Regions from separate parts of the Neorhizobium sp. T7_12 genome, predicted to be linked through region 1. Evidence: predicted binding sites of a transcription regulator. Region 1 holds the regulator's gene; each other region holds the start of a gene.
The links. Region 1 encodes LexA, which represses DNA repair genes until DNA is damaged. Its sites were predicted from a motif close to TGTTCNNNNTGTGTTCNG; they were not measured.
Positions count from the first base shown of each region.

Region 1 (8,022 bases):
AATGCATGGCTCACATTCCGCGCAACCTATTGAATAGGTTACAGAAATGTAAAATTAACCGAAATCGGGTTAATTTAGAAGTAGTTGTTGAAGATGACGATTTCGTCGCCGCGGGAAATATTCAGCTGATAGCGGGCGATCTCGTCCAGCATGTCCTTGTCGAGCGAACCGTCGCTCATCAGTTGAACCTGCCGCTCCAGCGTTTCGCGCCGGGCGGTCAGCTTGGCGAGTTCGCCCGCGCGGGCCTGCCGCTGACGTTCGAATTCCTCCGTGGCGATCAGACCGAGGTCGCCATGGATGGAATGATAACCGAAGTAGGACAGAAACGCGACTGTGATGGCGGGAAGGACAAAACGGCCGAATTTTCTTTTCTTATGATGCTTTGTCCACATGCCGCTCTAACGCCTTGTCACGCTTACGGGATCTCAAATCAGATCCGAAACAGAGCTTCAAATTCGCAGAACTTGCTTAAGCAATCGTTGACCAGAATCATGACGCGAAAAAGCCCGCGCTTTTGGCGCGGGCTTTCATGGCAAATATCGGATCGAAAAGCCTTAGGCTTTCAGGATGCCGCGGCCGGCATAAACGGCCTGCGGGCCCAGCATTTCCTCGATGCGGATGAGCTGGTTGTATTTGGCCAGCCGATCGGAACGCGACAGCGAGCCGGTCTTGATCTGTCCGCAATTGGTGGCGACGGCAAGATCGGCGATGGTCGAATCTTCCGTTTCGCCCGAACGGTGCGACATGACGGCGGTATAGCTCGCCTTGTGTGCCGTCTCGACCGCATCGAGCGTTTCCGACAGCGAGCCGATCTGGTTGACCTTGACGAGGATGGAGTTGGCGACACCCATCTTGATGCCGTCGCGCAGGCGCGCCGAGTTGGTGACGAACAGGTCGTCGCCGACGAGCTGGCACTTGGCGCCGATCTTGTCGGTCAGGTACTTCCAGCCGGCCCAATCGTCTTCGGCCATGCCGTCTTCGATTGAAATGATCGGGTACTTGGCTGCAAGCTCGGCCAGGTAATCGGCCATGGCTTCCGGCTCGAGCGTGCGGCCCTCACCTTCCATTTCGTACTTGCCGTTCTTGAAGAATTCGGTCGAGGCGCAATCGAGCGCCAGGCAAACGTCGTCGCCAGGCGTGTAACCGGCCTTCTCGACCGATTTCATGATGAAGTCGAGGGCCTCCGACGCGCTCTTCAGGCCCGGTGCGAAACCGCCTTCGTCGCCGACATTGGTATTGTGACCCTGGGCCGCCAGTTCCTTCTTGAGGACGTGGAAGATCTCCGAGCCCATGCGCACGGCGTCCTTCAGCGTATCGGCGCCGACCGGCATGACCATGAATTCCTGGAAGTCGATCGGGTTGTCGGCATGCGCGCCGCCGTTGATGATGTTCATCATCGGCACCGGCAGGACATGGGCGTTGGGGCCGCCGACATAACGGTAGAGCGGCAGGCCCGACGTTTCGGCGGCAGCCTTGGCGACGGCGAGCGAGACGCCGAGGATGGCATTGGCGCCGAGGCGCGACTTGTTCGGCGTGCCGTCGAGCGCGATCATCGTCTTGTCGATATGGATCTGGCTTTCGGCATCGAAACCGCCGATCGCATCGAAGATCTCGGTGTTGACGGCTTCGACCGCCTTTTCGACGCCCTTGCCGTGATAGCGCTTGCCGCCGTCACGCAGTTCAACGGCTTCATGGGCGCCGGTGGAGGCGCCCGACGGAACGGCCGCGCGGCCCATCGAACCGTCTTCCAGATAGACATCGACCTCGACGGTCGGATTGCCGCGGCTGTCGAGAATTTCGCGGGCGATGATATCGGTGATGGCGGTCAAGGGTCTCTCCCTGGGTTTGGACTTGACGTCACGAGGTCACTGAAAATGTCTCATAATCAATGACACGAAAATTACAATCGAAGCAGTTTGCGCGCTTTTTGTGGGCGGGCTCAAGCCGCCTTGGCGATGGCATCGAGCGCGAGCAGCTTTTCGAGCAGCCGTGGCATGTCCTTCAGATGCACCATGTTGGGGCCGTCCGAGGGCGCGTTGTCCGGATCCTCGTGGGTTTCCAGAAAGACGCCGGCGACACCGACCGCGACGGCTGCGCGCGCCAGCACCGGCACCATGGTGCGGTCGCCGCCGGTCGAAGCGCCCTGCCCGCCCGGCTGCTGCACCGAATGCGTCGCATCAAAGATGACCGGAGCGCCGAGCGACGCCATGATCGGCAGCGAGCGCATGTCGGAGACCAGCGTGTTGTAGCCGAAGGAAGCACCGCGCTCGCAGAGCAGCACGTTCGGATTGCCGCTCTGGGTGAACTTGGCAAGCACGTTCTTCATGTCCCAGGGCGCCAGGAACTGGCCCTTCTTGACGTTGATGACGCGGCCGGTCCTGGCGGCTGCGACAAGCAGGTCCGTCTGGCGGGAGAGGAAAGCCGGGATCTGCAGGATGTCTACCGTTTCCGCCACGACGGTGCATTGCTCTTCCGTGTGAATGTCGGTCAGGACCGGAAAGCCGAACTCCTTCTTGAGGTCGGCAAAGATTTCCATGGCGGTTTCGAGCCCTATGCCGCGCTTGCCGGAAATCGACGTGCGGTTGGCCTTGTCGTAGGAGGATTTGTAGACGAGGCCGATACCGAGCTTGCCGCAGAGTTCCTTCAGCGCGCCTGCCATCATGAAGGCGTGGTCGCGGCTTTCCATCTGGCAGGGACCGGCGATCAGCGACAGTTTTGCGTCCTGCGCGAAAACCACCTTGCCGTCTCCCTCGCCGACGGAGACGCTGGAATTTGCGGTAACTTCCATGAACCTATTCCTCGAAGCCGAACAAAACACCCTGGCCGGGCGCCGCCGAGACGAGAACACGGCCCTCCCGGCGGACGAATGCGACGTCATTAGCAGCAAGGGTGATCTCTGTCACGGCAAGATCGGCCGTCTTGAAGATGATCACCCGGCCGCGCAGCCCCTCGGCACCCGGCGTCGGCGGCAGGGCGAATTCCGCCTCGAGTTCGTGATCCTGCAGGATGCGAATGTGGGCATTTGCCGCCGCAAGCTCGAGCGAAGCAGCCTCTGGCTTGGCCTTCGTCATCAGCACCTGCTCGGCCAGGGGTGCGAAATCGGAGGGCGCCGATGCCGACAGGATGATCTTGCTCAGCCCCATGACCGCATTGGAATGGTGCTCCAGTTCGCCGCGATCGGCCGGCAGGGGATTGATCCGCTGGCAGGAAAACATCAGGAAGTCGGGCGCCCGGTCATCACCGGCAAAAGCCAGCCGGAAGCTCGCCTGGGTTTCGGAACCGTCGGCCAAGGTCATCCCGCGGGAAAATTCCAGCACGTCGCCTGCCGAGACGCCGCGCATCTTGAAACGCGCGTGATCGGCCATCGCGTCGCGCGTGGCGACAACGAGCGCCGAGAAGCCCTGCCTGTCGCGTCCCTTGCGGAAGGCCAGATCGCGTGCGGTAAAAACGTTGCCACGTTTGGCGGCAGCGCTTGCATGACGGCGATTGGCAAGAGCCAGCGGCTCCAGGTAGCTGCCATCCGAGAAGAACACGCAAGCATTGGCTGTGCCGAAAGGATGAAAAGCGTCGGGCGCAACTGTAAAACCAAGCTTCGTGAGCCGGGAACGCGCAGCGGTAAGTCCCGCCACCGGCAGCACGAGATGATCGATTGGTCTTGCATTCACGCGAGGGCCCCCGGAATTGGAATCGCAAAGCTACTTTGGCAGCGGGCTCGCGCCGCGCAAGTGGTGTGGCTCGAGATATCTGGCACGCATCTATGAAGAAAAAATCATCATACTTCACAGAAATTTAGGGACTTGCAGAACACATATGGAACATATAGTGTCCGTTCTGGATTTGTTTCCGACTCTGAGGGTGCCAAAAGATGCTCACGCGCAAACAACAGGAATTGCTTCTGTTCATTCACGAACGCATGAAGGAATCCGGCATCCCGCCGTCATTCGATGAAATGAAGGATGCTCTCGACCTCGCGTCCAAGTCCGGCATCCACCGCCTGATCACCGCGCTCGAGGAGCGCGGCTTCATCCGCCGCCTGCCGAACCGGGCCCGGGCGCTCGAAGTCATCAAGCTGCCGGAAGCCTACTCGCCGAGCATGCAGCCACGGCGCGGTTTTTCGCCCAGCGTCATCGAGGGCAGCCTCGGCAAACCGCAGCCGGTCGCGGCGCCTCAGAAACCCGCCGCCAACGACGATTCACCGAACGCCACCACCGTTCCGGTCATGGGCCGCATCGCTGCCGGCGTGCCGATCTCGGCGATCCAGAACAACACGCATGACATCGCCGTGCCTGCCGAGATGCTCGGTTCCGGCGAACATTATGCGCTCGAGGTCAAGGGCGATTCGATGATCGAGGCCGGCATTCTCGACGGCGATACCGTGATCATCCGCAACAGCAATACGGCCAATCCGGGCGACATCGTCGTGGCGCTGGTGGACGACGAGGAAGCGACGCTGAAGCGCTTCCGCCGCCGCGGTGCCTCCATCGCCCTCGAAGCCGCCAACCCAGCCTATGAGACCCGCATCTTTGGGCCGGACCGGGTGAAGATCCAGGGCAAGCTCGTCGGCCTCATCCGCCGGTATCACTGATCATCTGCCGGAGCGGTTCCGGCAATGAACTATCGAAACCCTGGCTTCGCCAATCATAGTGGCGGTGCCGGCTCCAGGGACGATCTGCGCCCGCCATGGCGGCACGGATCTGCCAGCGCCGAATGTCGGTCGCGCCGTTGAGGGAGATCTCCAGGGCACCCGTCTTGCGAAGCGTGGCACCGTTGATCATCAGGGCGCCGGACCGGCATTGGTCGAAGCGGGCACGCGGCGCAATGACAAGACTGGCGGCGTCGCAGGCGGCACCCGCATAACGGCCGTCCTCGACAACGATAACGATGCCCTTGCCCGTGCTTGCCGCACACCAGGCCGTCGGCTTGCAGGTGAAGCGGCCGGCAGGCGCCTGTTTTATCCTCGACTTTGCCGTTTCGAGTTGCTGCGGGGTCAGTTCGGGGCGCTCTTTGGTTCTCTCGCCGGGCGGCTTGTCGCCGGGCGGCTTGTCGTCGGGTGGCTTGTCCCTGGATGGCGACATTTCAGGCTTGGTCGGATCGCCGAGCAGAAGCGCCCTTTTCCATTGGCCGTAGACGAAGTCGGGCGGGCGGGCGCGATTGGTGGCGACCCCTTCTCCGTCTAGAAGTGCTACCATCGCCCCGTCTTCCGAGATCAGGATATCCGGCAGGGACATCGACCGCTCCTGCCAGGAAAGCAGTAGAGCGGTCACCAACAGCGGCAGGCCTATCAGCCTCAGTCTCGTCCTCATGAGCGTCAGCAGCAGGAAACCTGCCGTCGAGACAGCTAGGAACCAGGGATGCTGTCGCCCTATGCCGACATCGCCGCCCCAGGCGGCGACGTGTTTGGCGATGGCGATCACCCACTCCAGGCCGAGGCCCATGAGCTTCATGAAGGGCGCATCGAGGCCGAACGGCATCAGCAGCATGCCGGCCAGCCCCGCCGGCATGACCACGAAGGAGATGATCGGCATGGCGGCGAGATTGGCGGCAAGGCCGTAGGTGGCGATACGGTGGAAATGCTCGACCGAAAACATGGCGGTCGAGATGCCGCCGATCAGCGACGTCACGAAGATGCCGGCCGCGAAATTCCAGGATGCCAGCACCGGCGTCACCACGGGGTGATGGAGTGGCAGAGGTTCGGGATCGCGGCGTTCTGCCCTGTGTTTCCAGAGTGCGTAGCCGGCGACCAGGGCGGCGGTGGCGGCAAACGACATCTGGAAGCTCGGCCCCAATATTTCCGAGGGCGACATGGCGATGATGACCAGGGCGGACAGCGCGACATTGCGCAGGCTGATCGATGGCCGATCGAAAAGCACCGCGACGAGCATGATCGCCATCATGATATAGGCCCGCTCGGCGGAAACGCCGAAACCGGAGATCAGGTAATAGGCCGTCGCCATCATCAGCGCGCCGAGTGCTGCGATCTTCTTGACCGGATAGGCCTGCGCGAAGCCCGTGAAGACGGAAAGCACCGTGCGCACGCCGACAAAGAAGATGCCGGCGGCGAGCGCCATGTTCAGCCCCGAAATGGCGACGATATGGGCGAGGCCCGACAGTCGCAACGCCTCGGTGGTGTCTTCGGAAATTGCCCGGCGCTCGTCGGTGACGATCGCCGCGGCAAAGGCGCCGGGATCTCCGGGCACGGTCACCCGGATATGGGTTGCGATTGCGCTGCGCAGATCGAAAAGCCGGGTTTCGACCTCCGCAATCCAGCTCCGGGTTGATTGGACAGCAGCCTGCTTTTTCGGCGCTCCATAGAAAAATCCGACCGCACCGATGCCGTCGAAATAGGAAGAAAAGGCAAAGTCGTTGAGGCCCGGCAAGGCGGGTCCGGACGGGGGTGAAATGCGAGCGCGGCCGCTGATCGTCTCGCCGGTTTGGGCCGGCTCATGGCGGGACCTTGCGAGCAGCGATACACGCTGCGGTGGGCGCCTGACTTGCGGATTGGAGGTCCGCTCGATGCGGACGATATAACGCCATCGCCCTTGGGCGTCGATCTCCCTGCGCTCGACCACGCCGGCAAGCTCGGTGGTCACCGGCGTATCGAGAATGACGGTGGGCCGCCTCCAGGTCTCGAACTGCGCCAGCATCATGCCTGCGAGAAAGAGTGCGAGAGCGAGCGGCAACAGGTGCGTGGCACCGGACCGGTAGCGCGAGACGACAACAAAGATCGCGCAGACGCAAAAAAGAAGGAAATACGGCCAGAAAGCCGGGGTCTGCGGCAGCACAAACCAACAGGCGGCCCCTGCCCCGACGATAACGGGCAGAAAAAGGAAGCCATGGCCATAGACCGTCTCCTCTTCCAGCATGACCGGGAGACGGCGCCGCAGCCGGTCGAGGCGTCGGATCGTCGAGCGGCGAACGGACCCGTCTGACGTGTGAACCGGCGGGCTGCGTTCGATCGCGGGAAAAAGCTCGGCTAGGTCCCGGACCTTGACCGAGTCGGATGCTCCTCCGTTTATGCGGAGATCCGGCGGCCGGGATATCAGCTTCCCTGCCTCGGCATGCGTCGGAAATGCATCTTCCTCCGGCATGAAACGCTCTGTTCGCCCAACCGCCAGACATGCGGCAATGCAACCTGCGCGCTTCCTCCCCGGCCGTCAACCAACGGTTAAATATCGGGAATTCCGAGGCGCGAAAAAGGCCTGCAACAGGAAGTTGGACATCCAAGCAAAAGCCGCTGCCCAATATTTTTTCGCGCTGCACAAAATGCCGTCACGACAGCTTGGCATCAGCTTTCGGATCATATAGCTAAACTGTGGACGCTTAATTCTTGTGGCGCTTTTTGGGCGCCATGCCGCCAAAAGGTTGGAGGATCAGCATGACGGATACAAGCGCAAATCTGGTAATCGGTGACAGAAAAGTCGATCTGCCGGTCAAGTCGGGCACCATCGGTCCGGACGTGGTCGATATCGGCGCTCTTTACAAACACACCGGCACCTTCACCTACGACCCGGGCTTCACCTCGACGGCGTCTTGCGAATCCAAGATCACCTATATCGACGGCGACGCGGGCATCCTGCTGCATCGCGGTTATCCGATCGAACAGCTGGCCGAGCATGGCGACTTCCTGGAAACCTGCTATCTGCTGCTTTACGGGGAACTGCCGACCGCTGCGCAGAAGAAGGACTTCGACTATCGCGTGACCCATCACACGATGGTGCATGAGCAGATGAGCCGCTTCTTCACCGGCTTCCGCCGCGACGCCCATCCGATGGCCGTCATGTGCGGTTGCGTCGGGGCTCTGTCCGCCTTCTATCATGACTCGACCGACATCACCGACCCGCACCAGCGCATGGTCGCTTCGCTGCGCATGATCGCCAAGATGCCGACGCTTGCCGCAATGGCCTATAAGTACCATATCGGCCAACCCTTCGTTTATCCGCAGAACAACCTGGACTATGCGTCGAACTTCCTGCGCATGTGCTTTGCCGTTCCGTGCGAAGAGTATGTGGTCAACCCGGTGCT
Region 1 is NZ_PVBK01000002.1:402,994-411,015, reverse strand. Features, by position in the region: gene C5J26_RS07980 (septum formation initiator family protein) at 75-392, opposite strand; gene eno (phosphopyruvate hydratase) at 555-1,829, opposite strand; gene kdsA (3-deoxy-8-phosphooctulonate synthase) at 1,940-2,788, opposite strand; gene C5J26_RS07965 (VOC family protein) at 2,793-3,665, opposite strand; gene lexA (transcriptional repressor LexA) at 3,866-4,585, shown strand; gene C5J26_RS07955 (ComEC/Rec2 family competence protein) at 4,566-7,088, opposite strand; gene gltA (citrate synthase) at 7,376-8,022, shown strand, end outside.

Region 2 (8,022 bases), on a different contig from region 1:
AAATGCTGGCTTTGATGGTGATGGGAGCCGTGGTTCTCGCTTTTGCATTGGAGGCTTTCGTAGTCGCCTTCGGACCGGAAGAAGCCTGAAAAAGACTTCGAATTCTGAACGCCAGATGAACAGAGCATTCAAGGACGCTTCAGAGCCACACGGTTAAGTATCTCTCAAAATGCGGTGGAACCTGTTTGCGCGATGCGCGTTCAGGCTAACAAGAAGGACAGATGGCGATGATCGCGAGAAGGAAAACGATCATGCTGGACAAGATCACCATGATCAACCTGGTCTGGACGGCCATGATTGCGGTGATGCTGACGGCAACGGTAACCCTTTATCAAGATAAATCCCAATTGGCAGATCTCAATTATCCGCAAGTAACGGGCCGTTATAGCGATCTCTCGTACTACTGAGGCGGATACACGGACGAGAAAGGAACCCCATGTTCGTGACGTTGACAGTACTTGCAGGTTTGATCAGCATCATGTTCGTGGCTTCCGTGGCCTCAACGATTTCCGAGCTCCGGCGCGAACGTGCCGACATGAAGGATTTCAGGGATTTCTCGCGCCGCCACAGCGTGTTCTGACGTATTGCCCGATTTGACGATTTGACAGTAGCGAACCGCATTCACGCAGACTTTCCCGTCGCAAGCGGTTCAAACAAAAGCCGGAGGATTTTCATCCTCCGGCTTTTTATTTTGGGCGTTTTTTGATTGAGGTGCGGCTTATTCCGCCGCACCCTCATCCGTTGGACCGGCTTCCGGGGCGGCAGCGCCGAGATCACCGGTCTCGCTGACGATTTCCTCCGGCAGGCCATTGCCGTTTTCCTCGTCGCCTTCCGGCTCGCTGATACGCTCGACCGAGACAACCTTCTCGTCCTTTGCGGTCGAGAAGATCGTGACGCCTTTGGTGGCGCGGCTGGCGATGCGGATGCCGTTGACCGGCACGCGGATCAGCACGCCGCCATCGGAGACGAGCATGATCTGGTCGTTGTCCTCGATCGGGAAGGCGGCGACGAGTTCGCCGATCTCCGCTGTCTTGGACGTATCGGTGGCGCGGATGCCCTTGCCGCCGCGGCCCGAGGTGCGGAAGTCGTAGGAAGACGACCGCTTGCCAAAGCCCTTTTCGGAAACCGTCAGCACGAACTGCTCGCGGGCCTTCAGTTCCTCGTAACGGTCGTCGGAGAGCTGTCCCTCCTCGGTGACTTCCTCACCCACGAGAGCGATATCCTCCTCGTCGACGCCTGCGGCGCGACGTTCGGTCGCCGAACGCTTGAGATAGGCCGCGCGCTCCCAGGGCTCCGCATCCACATGGCCGACAATGGTCATGGAGATGATGCGGTCGCTTTCGCCGAGCGTGATGCCGCGTACGCCGATCGAATTGCGGCCGGCAAAGACGCGCACGTCACCAACGGGGAAGCGAATGCACTGGCCGAGCGCGGTGGTCAGCAGCACGTCGTCCTGATCGGTGCAGGTCTCGACGGAGAGGATTTCGTCACCCTCTTCCTCGAGCTTCATGGCGATCTTGCCGTTGCGGTTGACCTGCACGAAATCCGACAGCTTGTTGCGGCGAACGGTGCCGCGGGTTGTCGAGAACATCACGTCCAGGTTCTCCCAGGTCGTTTCGTCCTCGGGCAGCGGCATGATCGTGGTGATGCGTTCGCCCGGCTCCAGCGGCAGCATGTTGATCAGTGCCTTGCCGCGGGACTGCGGCGTGCCGATCGGCAGGCGCCAGACCTTTTCCTTGTAGACGATGCCGCGCGAGGAGAAGAACAGAACCGGCGTGTGGGTATTGGCCACGAACAGGCGCGTGACGAAATCCGCGTCGCGCGTCGCCATGCCGGAACGGCCCTTGCCGCCGCGACGCTGGGCGCGATAGGTGCCGAGGGTGACGCGCTTGATATAACCGAGATGCGAAACGGTAACGACCATGTCCTCGCGGGCGATGAGATCCTCATCGTCCATTTCGAGACCGCCTTCGAGGATCTGCGTGCGGCGCGGCGTGCCGAATTCATCGCGTACGGCAGCGAGCTCTTCCTTGACGATCGTCTGGATGCGCAGGCGCGACGACAGGATGTCGAGGTAATCGCTGATCTCGGCGCCGATCTTGTTGAGTTCATCGCCGATTTCATCGCGGCCGAGAGCCGTCAGGCGGGCGAGACGGAGCTCGAGGATGGCGCGCGCCTGTTCCTCGGACAGATTGTAGGTACCGTCCTCGTTAATCTTGTGGCGCGGATCGTCGATGAGCCGGATCAGCGCATCGACATCCTGAGCCGGCCAGCGACGGGTCATCAACTGCTCGCGCGCCGTCTGCGGATCGGGTGCGCGACGGATCAGGAGAATGATCTCGTCGATATTGGCGACCGCGATCGCCAGGCCCACCAGGACGTGAGCACGTTCGCGAGCCTTTCGCAGCAGGTATTTCGTGCGCCGGCTCACCACTTCCTCGCGGAAGGACACGAAGGCGCGCAGCATGTCGAGCAGCGCGAGCTGTTCCGGCTTGCCGCCATTCAGCGCCACCATGTTGCAGCCGAAGGAGGTCTGCAGCGGCGTGTAGCGATAGAGCTGGTTGAGGATCACGTCGGCATTGGCATCGCGCTTCAGCTCGACGACGACCCGGTAGCCCTGGCGGTCGGATTCGTCGCGCAGGTCGGAAATGCCCTCGATGCGCTTTTCGCGTACCAGCTCGCCGATCTTCTCGACCATGGTCGCCTTGTTCACCTGATAGGGAACTTCGGTGATGATGATCTGCTCGCGATCACCGCGCATCGGCTCGATTGCGGCGACGCCGCGCATGATCACCGAGCCGCGGCCGGTCTCGTAGGCGGAACGGATGCCGGCCCGCCCGAGGATCAGGGCGCCTGTCGGAAAGTCCGGACCGGGAATGATCTCCATCATTTCCGGCAGCTCGATCGCCGGGTTGTCGATCAGGGCGATACAGCCGTTGATCACTTCCACCAGATTGTGCGGCGGGATGTTGGTCGCCATGCCGACGGCGATGCCGCCTGCGCCGTTGACCAGAAGGTTCGGGAATTTCGCCGGCACCACGACGGGTTCGGAGAGCGTGCCGTCATAGTTGTCGCGGAAATCGACGGTTTCCTTGTCGAGATCGTCGAGCAGCGCGTGGGCCGCTTTCTCGAGGCGGCATTCGGTGTAACGTTCGGCCGCCGGCGGATCGCCGTCGATCGAGCCGAAATTGCCCTGGCCGTCGATCAGCGGCAGGCGGAGCGACCAGTCCTGCGCCATACGCGCCAGCGCGTCATAGATCGCCGAGTTGCCGTGGGGATGGAATTTACCCATCACGTCCCCGGTTACACGGGCGCATTTGACGTATTTCTTGTTCCAGTCGATGCCGAGTTCCGACATGCCGTAGAGGATGCGCCGGTGGACCGGCTTCAGTCCGTCGCGGACGTCAGGAAGGGCGCGGCTGACGATGACGCTCATGGCGTAATCGAGGTAGGACCGCTGCATCTCTTCCATGATGGAAATGGGTTCGATGCCTGGAGGCAGCTTTCCGCCGCCGGGTGTGCTTTGCTCAGTCAAATCGGATCACGATCTCTGTTCGGAATCAGTTTCTTTTTTATAGCGGAAAGCGGTTCCGAGCGCCAATTTCCACAATGGTTTTGAACAGCTTTTGCGGCTTTAACACGGCTTTTGAACAAGGTCGAAACATGCCGCGACGCTGACGGGGTGGGCTTTCTTTCGCTGCCGGCCTGTCCTAACAATCTTCGCATGCGACTGCAAGGATTGCAGCCTGACAGGGAGAGGATATGGCGACCCCCGATATGCTGGTCAATGCGCTGACCACGATGCTCGTGACACTCGACCCGCCCGGTCTGGCGCCGGTCTTTCTGGGCCTGACCGTCGGCATGACCGCCCTCCAGCGCCGCCAGGTCGCCTTTCGAGGATCGCTGATCGCCTTCGGCATCCTCGCCGTCTTCGCGCTGTTCGGTTCGAGCGTGCTCGGGCTGCTCGGCATTTCGATCGGTGCCTTCCGTATTGCCGGCGGCCTGCTGCTCTTCTGGATCTCGTTTGAAATGGTGTTTGAGAAACGCCAGGAGCGAAAGGAGAAGACATCCCAGGCGGCGATCACCATCGACCACATCCACAATATCGCGGTGTTTCCGCTGGCGCTGCCGCTGATTGCCGGACCGGGCGCGATCTCGGCTACCGTCCTGCTTTCCGGCACCCTGCCCGGCGTTCTCGATCGGGCGCTTTTCATCGGCGTCATCGCGCTGATCATGCTGCTCGTCTACGCAACGCTTCTGGTCGCCGAACGGCTCGACCGTTTCCTCGGGGTCACCGGAAGGGCGATCCTCACCCGTCTGCTCGGCGTGATCCTCGCGGCGCTCTCCGTTCAGTTCGTCGTCGACGGGGTGCGGTCGGCCTTCAATCTTTAGGCCCGCACTCTTCGCGTAGGACCCAGCGTTAGATAAGACCTGGGCGACAGAGCGGAATTTTCTGCTAAAACGCGATTCATCTCACCTCACTCGAAGGTCTCCATGATGCGCCGCATGTTGCGCCGACTCCTGCCGGAAGCCACCCCCGTCAGCCCCAAGGAACGATTGCGTGCCGCACTTGGCGCGCTCGCGGGCATTCTGGTGACGGGACTGCTGGGAAGTCTGGCTTTGAAAGCAGATGCATCGCTTCCGGCGCTGGTCGCCCCCATGGGGGCCTCGGCCGTGCTGTTGTTTGCGGTGCCTTCCAGCCCGCTCGCACAGCCGTGGTCGATCCTTGGCGGCAATATCGTCGCCGCCCTTGTCGGCGTGACCGCCGCGCTTTTGATAACCAATCCGTTCCTGGCCTCGGCGGTGGCAATCGCCGTTGCCATCGCCTCGATGATGACGCTTCGGTGCCTGCATCCCCCGAGCGGGGCGATCGCGTTGACCGCGGTGCTGGGTGGGCCGGCCATCCACCAACTCGGATATGGTTTCGTGATCTGGCCCGTCGCCGGCAACTCGCTGGCCCTGCTGCTGCTCGCGCTGGCCTTCAACAATCTGACGGGACGTCGATACCCGCACGCGGCCAAGCCGACGGCGGCCGATCACGGCACGACCGATCCCGCCTCGATCCAGCGGATCGGCTTTACCTCCGCCGACCTCGACGATGTCCTGAAAGAATACGACGAATTCCTGGATATCGACCGCGACGACCTCGAAACCATCCTGCGGCGGACGGAACTGCGCTCCTATCGCCGGCGCGCCGGCCATCTCGATTGCGCCAGCATCATGTCGCGCGATGTGGTGGCGGTCGCACCCGACAATACCCTGAAGGAGGCGCACGACCTGATGCGCGCCCACCATTTCAAGGCCCTGCCGGTCACCAACGACAGGGCGGAAGTGGTTGGCATCGTCACCCAGACAGATTTTCTCGACAAGGCGAACTGGACGAGAGGCCGGCCGAAAATCGGTTTTGCCCAACGTGTGCGCCTCGTTCTGTCGGGCGCCAGCGCACCGAACGACACGGTCAAGGACATCATGACGACGCCGGTCAGGACGGTTGGCCCGGCCACGCCGATCGCGGACGCTATCGTCATCTTCGCCGAGGAGGGGCTGCACTACCTGCCGGTAACCCGGGAGAACAACAAACTGGTCGGCATTCTCTCGCAAACGGACGTCCTGGTCGCGATGCTCGCCGACAAGGCGGCCGCCTGATCGATAATTCAGGCAGCTGCCGTTTCATAAATCGATGCCGACCGACCGATCAGAACGGGATGTCGTCGTCGAGATCGCGCGAGAAATTGCCGCCGGCCGGCTGACCGCCGGAGGACGGAGCGCCGCGGCTCGCGCCGCCCGCAGCGGGCCGACGCTCGTAATCGTCACCGCCGCCAAAATCGTTGCCGCCGAAATCGCTGCCGACACGATTGCCGCCGCCACCGCCACCGCCGAAACCAGCACGGTCACCGCCGCCCTCGCCGCGGCCATCCAGCATGGTCAGCGTCGAGTTGAAGCCCTGAAGCACGATTTCCGTCGAATAGCGGTCGTTGCCGGTCTGGTCCTGCCACTTGCGGGTCTGCAGCGCGCCTTCGATATAGAGCTTGGCGCCCTTCTTCACGTATTGCTCGACGACCTTGCAGAGACCTTCGTTGAAGACGACGACAGTATGCCATTCGGTCTTCTCGCGGCGTTCGCCATTGTTGCGATCGCGCCAGGTTTCGGACGTGGCGATGCGAAGGTTGGCGATCGGCCGGCCGTCCTGCGTCCGGCGGATTTCAGGATCAGCCCCCACATTCCCCACCAGGATTACCTTGTTCACACTACCAGCCATATTCATCACCTCATCTGCCGCCCGGTAACGGCACCAAAAATCAATCGCGGCACTCTAGCCCATCGGGCCCAGCCATTGGGCTTTTGCGATCTTTAATCCACAGGCAAATTTGTTCTTTATTTGTTCTATTTTATTCCTATAGTGCTGTCAACCGACTCGGGAACGGCGTTGCATGGCAGCAGTTTCGTCTCGACAGTCGTGGATCAATCACTACATAAGGGCCTTCGATCCTCCCGAGAGCATGAAGATGAGCGAACTGAAGAGCATTTCCATACGTGGTGCGCGCGAGCATAATTTGAAGGGGATCGATCTCGATTTGCCCCGCAATTCGCTGATCGTCATGACCGGCCTGTCCGGTTCCGGCAAGTCGTCGCTCGCCTTCGACACGATCTACGCAGAAGGCCAGCGGCGTTATGTCGAAAGTCTTTCGGCCTATGCGCGCCAGTTTCTGGAAATGATGCAGAAGCCGGATGTCGACCAGATCGACGGACTTTCCCCGGCGATCTCGATCGAGCAGAAGACGACGTCGCGCAATCCGCGCTCGACGGTCGGCACTGTCACCGAAATTTACGACTATATGCGCCTGCTTTTTGCGCGCGTCGGGGTGCCCTATTCGCCGGCGACGGGCCTGCCGATCGAAAGCCAGACGGTCAGCCAGATGGTCGACCGCATCCTCGCCTTCGAGGAAGGCACGCGTCTTTATATTCTCGCGCCGATGATCCGCGGGCGCAAAGGCGAGTATAAAAAAGAACTCGCCGACCTGATGAAAAAGGGGTTCCAGCGCGTCAAGGTCGACGGCCAGTTTTACGAGATCGCCGACGTTCCGGCGCTCGACAAGAAATACAAGCACGATATCGATATCGTCGTGGACCGGCTCGTGGTCCGCTCCGATATTGCCGCGCGCCTGGCGGACAGCCTTGAAACCTCGCTGAAACTGGCAGACGGGTTGGCGGTCGCCGAGTTCACCGACAAGCCGCTGCCGCCGGAAGAGACTTCGGCCGGCGGATCCGCGAACAAATCCCTCAACGAGACGCACGAACGGGTGCTGTTTTCTGAAAAGTTCGCCTGCCCCGTTTCCGGATTCACGATTTCGGAAATCGAGCCGCGGCTGTTTTCGTTCAACAATCCTTTTGGCGCCTGCCCCACCTGCGACGGGCTCGGCTCGCAGCAGAAGGTGGACGAAGCGCTGATCGTGCCGGAGCCTGCCCGGACGCTGCGCGACGGCGCGATTGCGCCGTGGGCGAAATCCACCTCGCCTTATTACAATCAGACGCTCGAAGCACTGGGCAAGGTTTTCGATTTCAAGCTGTCCAGCCGCTGGAACGAGCTTTCTGCGGAGGCGCAGAGGGCCATCCTCGAAGGCACCGAGGAAAAGATTGAATTCCACTATGCCGACGGCGCCCGCTCCTACAAGACGGTCAAGAATTTCGAAGGCATCGTGCCGAACCTCGAGCGCCGCTGGAAGGAAACCGACAGCGCCTGGGCGCGCGAGGAGATCGAACGGTATATGTCGGCGGCGCCCTGCCCGGCCTGCAACGGCTATCGCCTGAAGCCGGAGGCACTCGCCGTAAAGATCAACAAGCTGCATATCGGCCAGGTCACCGAGATGTCGATCCGGATCGCGCGCGACTGGTTCGAGGTGCTGCCGGAACAGTTGAACGCCAAGCAGAACGAAATCGCGGTCCGCATTCTGAAAGAGATCCGCGAGCGCCTGCGGTTCCTGAACGATGTCGGCCTCGATTATCTCAGCCTGTCGCGCAATT
Region 2 is NZ_PVBK01000001.1:1,172,213-1,180,234, reverse strand. Features, by position in the region: gene C5J26_RS32555 (hypothetical protein) at 252-407, shown strand; gene C5J26_RS32550 (hypothetical protein) at 437-580, shown strand; gene gyrA (DNA gyrase subunit A) at 719-3,535, opposite strand; gene C5J26_RS05785 (MarC family protein) at 3,763-4,392, shown strand; gene C5J26_RS05780 (HPP family protein) at 4,498-5,646, shown strand; gene C5J26_RS05775 (single-stranded DNA-binding protein) at 5,696-6,259, opposite strand; gene uvrA (excinuclease ABC subunit UvrA) at 6,507-8,022, shown strand, end outside.
Region 2: the regulator LexA is predicted to act here: its motif matches at 6,370-6,387, upstream of uvrA (excinuclease ABC subunit UvrA).

Region 3 (8,022 bases), on a different contig from region 1:
GCCGACCATCAGCCAGGCATGCGGTCGCAGCACGGCGATATGGTCGGTGATCGTCTTGGCGTTCGAAGGTCCGACGCCGATATTGACGAGCGTGATGCCCGCATGACCCTTTTTCTTCAGGTGATAGGCGGGCATCTGCGGCAGGCGGACGACCGGGTCGGTTTCCGGCTTGTCGCTGCCTGCAAGCGTGACGACATTGCCGGGCTCGACGAAGGCCGTATAGCCGTCGCCGCCCCGCGCCATCATCTCGCGCGCCCAGGTGGCGAATTCGTCGATGTAGAACTGGTAGTTCGTGAACAGTACGAAGTTCTGGAAGTGATCGGCGCTGGTCGCCGTATAGTGGCTGAGCCGGGCCAGCGAATAGTCGATGCGCTGGGCGGTGAACGGCGCAAGCGGCGCCGGCTCTCCGGGCACCTGGTCATATTCGCCGTTGGCGATCAGGTCGTCGGTGTTGTTGAGATCCGGCGTGTCGAAGAGGTCGCGCAAAGAGATGTCGGCCAGCGAACTGGTCGCCGATGCTTCCACATGCGCGCCTTCGCTGAAGGCGAAATGCAGCGGGATCGGTGTCGTCGATTCCGAGATCGTCACCGGAACGCTGTGGTTGCGCATCAGGAGGCCGAGCTGCTCTTTCAGGTAATGCCGGAACAGCTTCGGGCGGGTGATCGTCGTCGTATAGACGCCGGGCGACGAGACATGGCCGTAGGAGAGGCGCGAGTCGGCGTGGCCGAAGGAGGTCGTTTCGATGCTGACCTGCGGATAGCAGGCACGGTAGCGGCCGGTCACGGCCGCACCATCGGCAAGCGCCCCGAACGCATCGATCAGGAATTTCGTATTGCGTTCGTAAAGTTCGGTCAGCGCATCGACCGCCTCGACCGGATTGTCGAAGGCGCGGGGCTCTACCGGGCTGGGGCTGATGAAGGAAAGCGGGGTCAAGGAAAAGATTCGTGTGTTCATGCGCTATTATAGAGAGAACTCAATAACAATCAAACGACGTTGAAAGGCTCCCGCCGATTGAACACCTGAACTTTTTTCAAAGCGCGGCGACGCAGTTCGGCGTGGCGGGATGATAACAGGGCACCCCGGTGCCAAGATGCACGCGCAGATCGTTGCGCGCCGGAACGGCGACGAGTGCGGCAAAGGCGAATGCGAAAATGGTCATGATCAGCGTTACGATTGTCAGGCGGCGTGCAAGGATGGTCATGGTTCTCTCCCCAAAGCCAATGACGGCAGAATAAAGGCGCGGGGCTGAATGCGTCCTGAGAGAGGGTTTCATCTAGCGTTCAGAATGGTTAACGCCGAAAGGGGGCGGAATGCGCGACGAATCGTCTATGACCTCCGTCGCTGGTTTCATCCTCGGCGAGGAGTCGGCACACCTCGCAGAGCACCGCGTTCATGAAAAAGCCGGCCACGAGGGCCGGCTTCGAAATTGGTCTGTCGGTGGAGAGGTCATCCCGTGCATTGGTGCGACCTGCGCGGGATGCGGTATCTTGAAGCAACTGCTTAGTTATGCGGACGCAACGTACCGTCGTAGTAGTCGCCTTCGTCCTGTCCACCATCGAGATCGGCATTGCCGCTCGCGTTGTTGTTGTACATGTAGCCGGTGCTCGGATAGATGCTGCCGGTCGACATGGTGTCCACGCCTTGACCGCGATCCTGGCCGCGATCCTGCTGGAGGGTCGGCGGCGATTGCGGCAGGCCGTTCGGGTCAGGATAGACGGCATCCTGCGCCATGGCTGCACCAGTAAAACCTGCTGAAATGATAAGAGCGGCAATACCGGAAGTCAGATAGGTTCTCATTGTCCTGTCCTTTCCATCTGTTCTTATGGTGCGGAGCGAGAGGTTCATCGCTCCGTCCGAGGTACAAATCCCTGGAAGGGAGGATCGTTCCAATAGAAATGGAGCGGAGCCGCCAACTAGCGGTTTTTTTTGAACGGCAAAAAGCCTGTAATATTGCGGGAAACCGGCGGCGCGGTGCCAAATGCAGGAAATCTCACGAAGAAGAGCATCAACGTGATTGATTCGTGGAAAAGCTTCACTTAATCTTGAACTCGATGGCTGGTTTCAGAGTCCGGCCATCACGCACCGGAAAGACGATTGCGACCCGTCTTTCCAATCGGTGTCTTGAATGAACTGCGAATACCAGCCGCTCGCGCGGCTGGTATTTCATTTTTTTCGTATGTTTGCTGTCTGTTTGATCCCGCACCGGGCAGGGCTCTGTGCGGCTATCGATGGTGAACGAACTTCAGGGTTAGTTCGGGCGGTTGACGCCGCTGTAGTAGTCGCCGCTGTCCAGGTCGGAAGCACGGTTATCGCGGCCACCGCCATTGTTGAACGGAAGCTTGCCGTCCTGGCGATCGATGCTGCCGGTGTTCAGGCGATCGATGGTTGTGGCAGGTCCGGTCTTCTGGGTGCCCTGGTAGTAGTCGCCTTCAGCAAGTGCTGCACCGGCGAACGAAACCGAAGCGATCAGCGCTGCGGCGAGGGCGGAAGTCATCTTTGTCATTGTCTTATGCCTTTCAGAGTTGCCCGCGGCAGTGAGTTTGCGACCCGGCCTGCGGACATATGTGCGATATCTTGAATAGGAGGCGGTTAGTTCGGACGAACTGCGCCTTGGTAGTAGTCGCCACGGTCCAGGATGACGGTGCCGTCGAACGACTGGTTCGACTGGTCGGAACCCTTGGCGCGAGCGATCGAACCGGTGTAGCCGAAGCTGTCGACGCGGGCGCCATGGACGGACTGAGCCTGCTGGGTGGGCTGTGCACCTTCGTAATAGTCGCCTTCATCGGCGAGAGCGGCGGTGGCGAAGGAAGCCGAAGCGATGAAGGCTGCGGCGATAGCGGAAGTGATCTTGGTCATGGTGGTAGTCCCTTCAGAGTTACCCGCGGCTTTGAGTTTGCGACCTGGCCTGCGGAGATTGTTTCGGTATCTTGAATGAGCTGCGATTAGCTCGGGCGGTTTGCGCCGTCGAAATAGTCGCCGCTGTTGACGTCGGCCTTCTGGGCATCAACCTTCTGGCCGATGCTGCCGGTCTGAACGTGGTCGACGGTAGCGGAAGCCTTGGAGGCGCCTTCGTAGTAGTCGCCTTCAGCGAGGGCGACGGAAGCGAACGAAGCCGAAGCAATAAGGGCTGCGGCGATAGCGGAAGTGATCTTGGTCATGGTGGTAGTCCCTTCAGAGTTACCCGCGGCTTTCAGTTTGCGACCTGGCCTGCGGAGATTGTTTTGGTGTCTTGAATGAGCTGCAGTTAGTTCGGACGAACTGCGCCTTCGTAGTAGTCGCCACGGTTCAGGATGACTGTGCCGTCGAACGACTGGTTCGAACCCTGGGCGTTGGAGACCGAGCCCGTGTAGCCGTAGCTGGCCGAACCCTGGGCCTTCTGATGTGTTGCCGGGTGCTGCTGGCCGGCCGACGGCGGAGTAGCGCCTTCGTAGTAGTTGCCTTCAGCTAGAGCGGCGGTAGCGAACGAAGCCGAAGCGATAAGGGCTGCGGCGATAGCGGAAGTGATCTTAGTCATGGTGGTAGTCCCTTCAGAGTGTTCCGCGGCTTTTAGTTTGCGACCTGGCCTGCGGAGATTGTTTCGGTATTTTGAATGAGCTGCGGTTAGTTCGGGCGGTTTGCGCCGTCGTAGTAGTCGCCGCGACCGATCGGAGCCGGGATCTGGTTCTGTTGATCCTGAGCAATGCTGCCGGTCTGAACGTGGTCGACGGTGGCGGAAGCCTTGGAGGCGCCTTCGTAATAGTCGCCTTCAGCGAGGGCGACGGAAGCGAACGAGGCCGAAGCGATGAGGGCTGCGGCGAATGCGGAAGTGAGCTTGGTCATTGTCTTTATCCTTAGGTTATGTTCGGTTCGGTCTTGGGTCCGAACCAGAGTGAATTTCTGTTTGCGATGCTGATATCGGACCGATCGGTTCGATCCGGAAGCCCCCCATTTCGGCGACTGCTGTCAACGAAACGTTGACAGCGAAAACTGCTTGGAAAAAATGCACGTAAAACGTGCTTATCGTGGTTATTTCTCGGAAAAAGCCACGAATAAATCGATTAAGTTACGATTTGGTAAGATAATTAATAAGTGAAATCAGTGTGATATATGGTTCGAAAAAGAATTGCACCGACTGCGTGTAATTTTCGGGAAATCATGTCATTTTCGAGGCTTTTATGTGGCGTAAATAGTGTTCAATAGGTATTCAAGCTTTTCACAAAACTGTGACATTGAAATTTCGCGAATTTTTACGCCCCAAATCGATGCCGTTCGCGTGATCAAATTGCCTTTTCTTGATGCGGCGCAGCAAAATATTCAGGCACCTCTTGACGGTTGGAAACCAAAAATGGCCGTGCCGTTGCCGGCGCGGCCATTTCTGCACTTCTTATATGGGACGATATTCGGGCGATCGGCTTAGAGGCGGGTCCACGTCTGCGACTTGCAAAGGATGGCGAGGACGCAGCCCTTCATCTTAAGCGAATTGCCGTTGACCGAGCCGGACCCGCTATAGGTCTTGTCCTCCGCGGGATCGGTGATCTCGCCGCTATATTCACCGTCCTTGCCGGAGAGCTTGCCGATCTGCTTGCCCGAATGTTTGCCGGTCTTCAGCGTCACGCAATAGGCGGTGCCGCATTTGCCGATCACCGCGGTCTCGCCGCTGGCGGTCTTCCAATTGCCTTCGATCGGCTCTGCGGCCCGGGCTCCGGTCGCGGCAAGTGCCAGCACGGCAACAAGCATCAGTCTGCGCATCATGATTGTTCTCCTCCTTCGCTTCCGCCGCTGAGCTCTTCGAGAGCAGACAGACGGCGCGGTTTCCTCCAGTTCGCACCCCTCTGGACGAACTCGTGCCGAAATTTATCTTACGCACACGTAAAGGTAAATATGAGTTTGGGCCCGATATGGCAGAATTTCAGCGCTCGGGAAGGCCGGGGCTTTCCACAGCCCTGGAGACAGGTTCACCGAACCGAACCGTATTCGTAGTTAGCGATCGGTTTAAATCGTTTTCTAAACTTTTCGTAAAAATCTCCGCAAATTCCTTAAAATGCAAGGCATCCCATGTTTAACAAAAACTCAAATTTACGAAGCGTTTGAACTTTGTTTTCGTTGAATTAATCATGCTTTTTAGGCGTCTTTTGGAAGGTTGGGCGCATAGTGAAGTCATCAAACGAGCGGAAAAAATCGCCGGCCGGAAGGATCGAAACAGCCGCTTGAAGACGGTGATCCGGATGGAGCCCGAAAGGGCAAAAACAGGGCAGACGACGAACAACAGGCTTTAACAGGGATCAAACCGATGGCACGCTTTGAAATGAACAATTCCGGAATGGCCACCATGGGTGGCGAAACCCGCGCTGACACTTTCTGCGAAATGGGCCTGATGTATGCGACCGGTCGTGGTTGCGACGTCGATCTGATCTCCGCACACAAATGGCTCAACATTGCCGCGATCAAAGGCTCCGATCGCGCCGCCGAATTGCGCGCCGACCTCGCTCAGACGATGAGCAAGATGCAACTGGCCGCAGCACTCCGCGCCGCTCGCGAATGGATGACCATGCACTGAGCGCCTTCAGGAGCGCCGTGGTCAACGAATTGACCGGCCCCGCAAGAGGGCCGGCGGGAGAACAATCCAAAAGACAGCACCCATGAGGGATTGGGAGACAGGGCGGTCGGTCTAGACGGGGACGATCGCCGGAAATTGAGACCGCGACCGGCAGGAACAAGGCCGGCGCGGTCGTTTTTCGTATAACCTATAGGCCCTTCAGCACCTTCGGCAGAGCTTCTTCGAACAGTGCCATGTCCGATTCCGGGCCCGTGCTGACGCGGATGCAGCGGTTGAGCTGCGCAACACCCGGCATGCGGATGAAAACTCCGTGCTCCATCAGCCCATCGACGATCGAGCGTGCATAGGCGCCGTCGCGGCCGCAATCGATCGCCACGAAATTGGTGGCGGACGCCAGCGGCTTCAGTCCGTTGGTTTCAGCGATTGCCGCGATCCGGTCCCGCGAGGCCTTGATCTGCCCGATCACCTGGGAGAGGTAGGCCTGGTCTTTCAGCGCCGCGAGTGCCGAGGCGATACCGATCCGGTTCATGCCGAAATGATTGCGGATCTTGTCGAAGGCCTCAGCAGTGCCGGGCGTCGAGATCGCATAACCCACCCGCGAGCCGGCCATGCCGTAGGCCTTTGAGAAGGTCCGGGTGCGGATGATGTTCGGCCGGTCGATCAGGGCGGCGATATCGGGCGTCGCGCCGGCCGGGCCTGTCTCGCAATAGGCTTCGTCGAGAATCATCAGGCAGGTTTCCGGCAGCGCCTTGGCAAAAGCGACGATGCTGTCGGCATCCCACCAGCTTCCCATCGGATTGTCGGGATTGGCGAAATAGACCAGCGGCGCGTTTTCACGGCGAACGGCTTCCAACAGCCCGTCGAGGTTTTCGCGGTCGTCGACGTAAGGCACCGTCACCAGCCGGCCGCCATGGCCGGCCACGTGGAAGTTGAACGTCGGATAGGCGCCGAACGAGGTGACGACCGGCATGCCCGGCTCGATCACCATCCGCACGATTAGCCCGAGCAGGCTGTCTATGCCTTCGCCGACGGCAATGTTGTTGATCTGACAGCGCAGATGCGCGGCGAGCGCCTGCTTCAGTTCGAAATTTTCCGGATCCGCATATTTCCAGGTGCTTGTCGCCGCAGCACTGATCGCCTCGATGACGGAAGGCGCAGGGCCGAAGCCGTTTTCATTGGCGCCGATGCGAGCCTTCACCATGAGGCCGCGATTGCGCTCGATGGCCTCGGGCCCGACGAAGGGGACGGTGGCGGGAAGGGCGCTGATCAGCGGCGTAAAGCGCGAGAATGCGGGCATGGACTTCAGTTCCGGTTCTTTTAAAACCGGCACACAATAGGATCGATTCACCGGCATGCAAGTCTGCTTGGGCTCGATTAGGCTTGATCGCCGCTAAATCTTTTCGCCTCCCGTTTGAAAAGCGCGCCGAGCCTTTCGATGACCTGACGTACCTCCGGCCGGTGCCGGTCGTCGTCATTGGCGACGATCCACATTGTATAGGTGAGCTCTGCGATGATGCCGCCCTCGCGCACCAGGCCGGGAACGGAATCGCCGATGAAGCACGGCAGCACGCCGCGCCCGTTGCCGCGGGCGATCAGTCTCGGCAGGATATCCGGGGAATTGGTCCAGGTCCGAATATCGGCCTCGTGATTCTGGAACACCCATTTATCGGCCGGGGAATGGGAGTTGTCGGTGCCGAGCGAAACCCAGGGCATGGTCTCGTCTTCGGCAAGGCTCTTCGCCCTATATATAGAGTGTGCGACGACGACCGATCGGCGGATCGCCACATTGCCCGATTCCGGCCTCCGGGCGACGATCCCGATATCCGCCTCGCGATAGGTGAAATCGACGCCCTTGTGCAAAGACTTGCAGCAGAGCCGGAACCGGTCCTCTCTGCCCCTGATCTCCGGCGTGTGCTCGCCGATGTAACCGGAAAGCCAGGCATCGGCGCCGATCGAGACGATCGGCATGGCAAAGGCCTGCGCGTTCCAGTCGGCAATGCTGTCAGCGGTCCTTTGCATGGCGCGGACGTGTTCGAGCAGCGTTTCTCCATCCGGCGCCAGCCGATAGCCCTGCTGGCTGCGCACGAACAGGGTCCGGCCGGTTGCCCGCTCGAGCGCCAGCATCCGCCGACCGATCGTCGGGGCACTGAGGCCCGTGCGGGCGGCGGCGCCGCTCAAGCCCCCTTCGCTCGCCACATGCAGGAACAGTTTGAGATCGTCCCAGCCCGCGTCCGTCATATCAGGCACCATATCGTTTCACCGGTGATCTTCCCATCGTTCATGGATGAAAAGCAGCTTTCGCCGGCGCGTCTACAAGCCGAGCGGCAAATCACTAGCTCGATGGCATCGCATCATAGATGGAGTGACCGCCATGCTTCTCAACTGGGTGAGACTTTGGGAACAGCTGAACAAGGGAAAGGACAGGTGCTGCCTGAACGGGCTTCGGCATCCGATGGCCGATCCCCTCGAGGGTGCCGAATGGGCTG
Region 3 is NZ_PVBK01000007.1:47,484-55,505, forward strand. Features, by position in the region: gene amn (AMP nucleosidase) at 1-954, opposite strand, end outside; gene C5J26_RS32745 (hypothetical protein) at 1,031-1,201, opposite strand; gene C5J26_RS16975 (hypothetical protein) at 1,501-1,797, opposite strand; gene C5J26_RS16980 (hypothetical protein) at 2,249-2,503, opposite strand; gene C5J26_RS16985 (hypothetical protein) at 2,590-2,856, opposite strand; gene C5J26_RS16990 (hypothetical protein) at 2,943-3,158, opposite strand; gene C5J26_RS16995 (hypothetical protein) at 3,245-3,514, opposite strand; gene C5J26_RS17000 (hypothetical protein) at 3,601-3,819, opposite strand; gene C5J26_RS17005 (DUF2147 domain-containing protein) at 4,393-4,731, opposite strand; gene C5J26_RS17010 (sel1 repeat family protein) at 5,270-5,536, shown strand; gene C5J26_RS17015 (pyridoxal phosphate-dependent aminotransferase) at 5,724-6,833, opposite strand; gene C5J26_RS17020 (LysR family transcriptional regulator) at 6,911-7,774, opposite strand.
Region 3: the regulator LexA is predicted to act here: its motif matches at 5,064-5,081, upstream of C5J26_RS17010 (sel1 repeat family protein).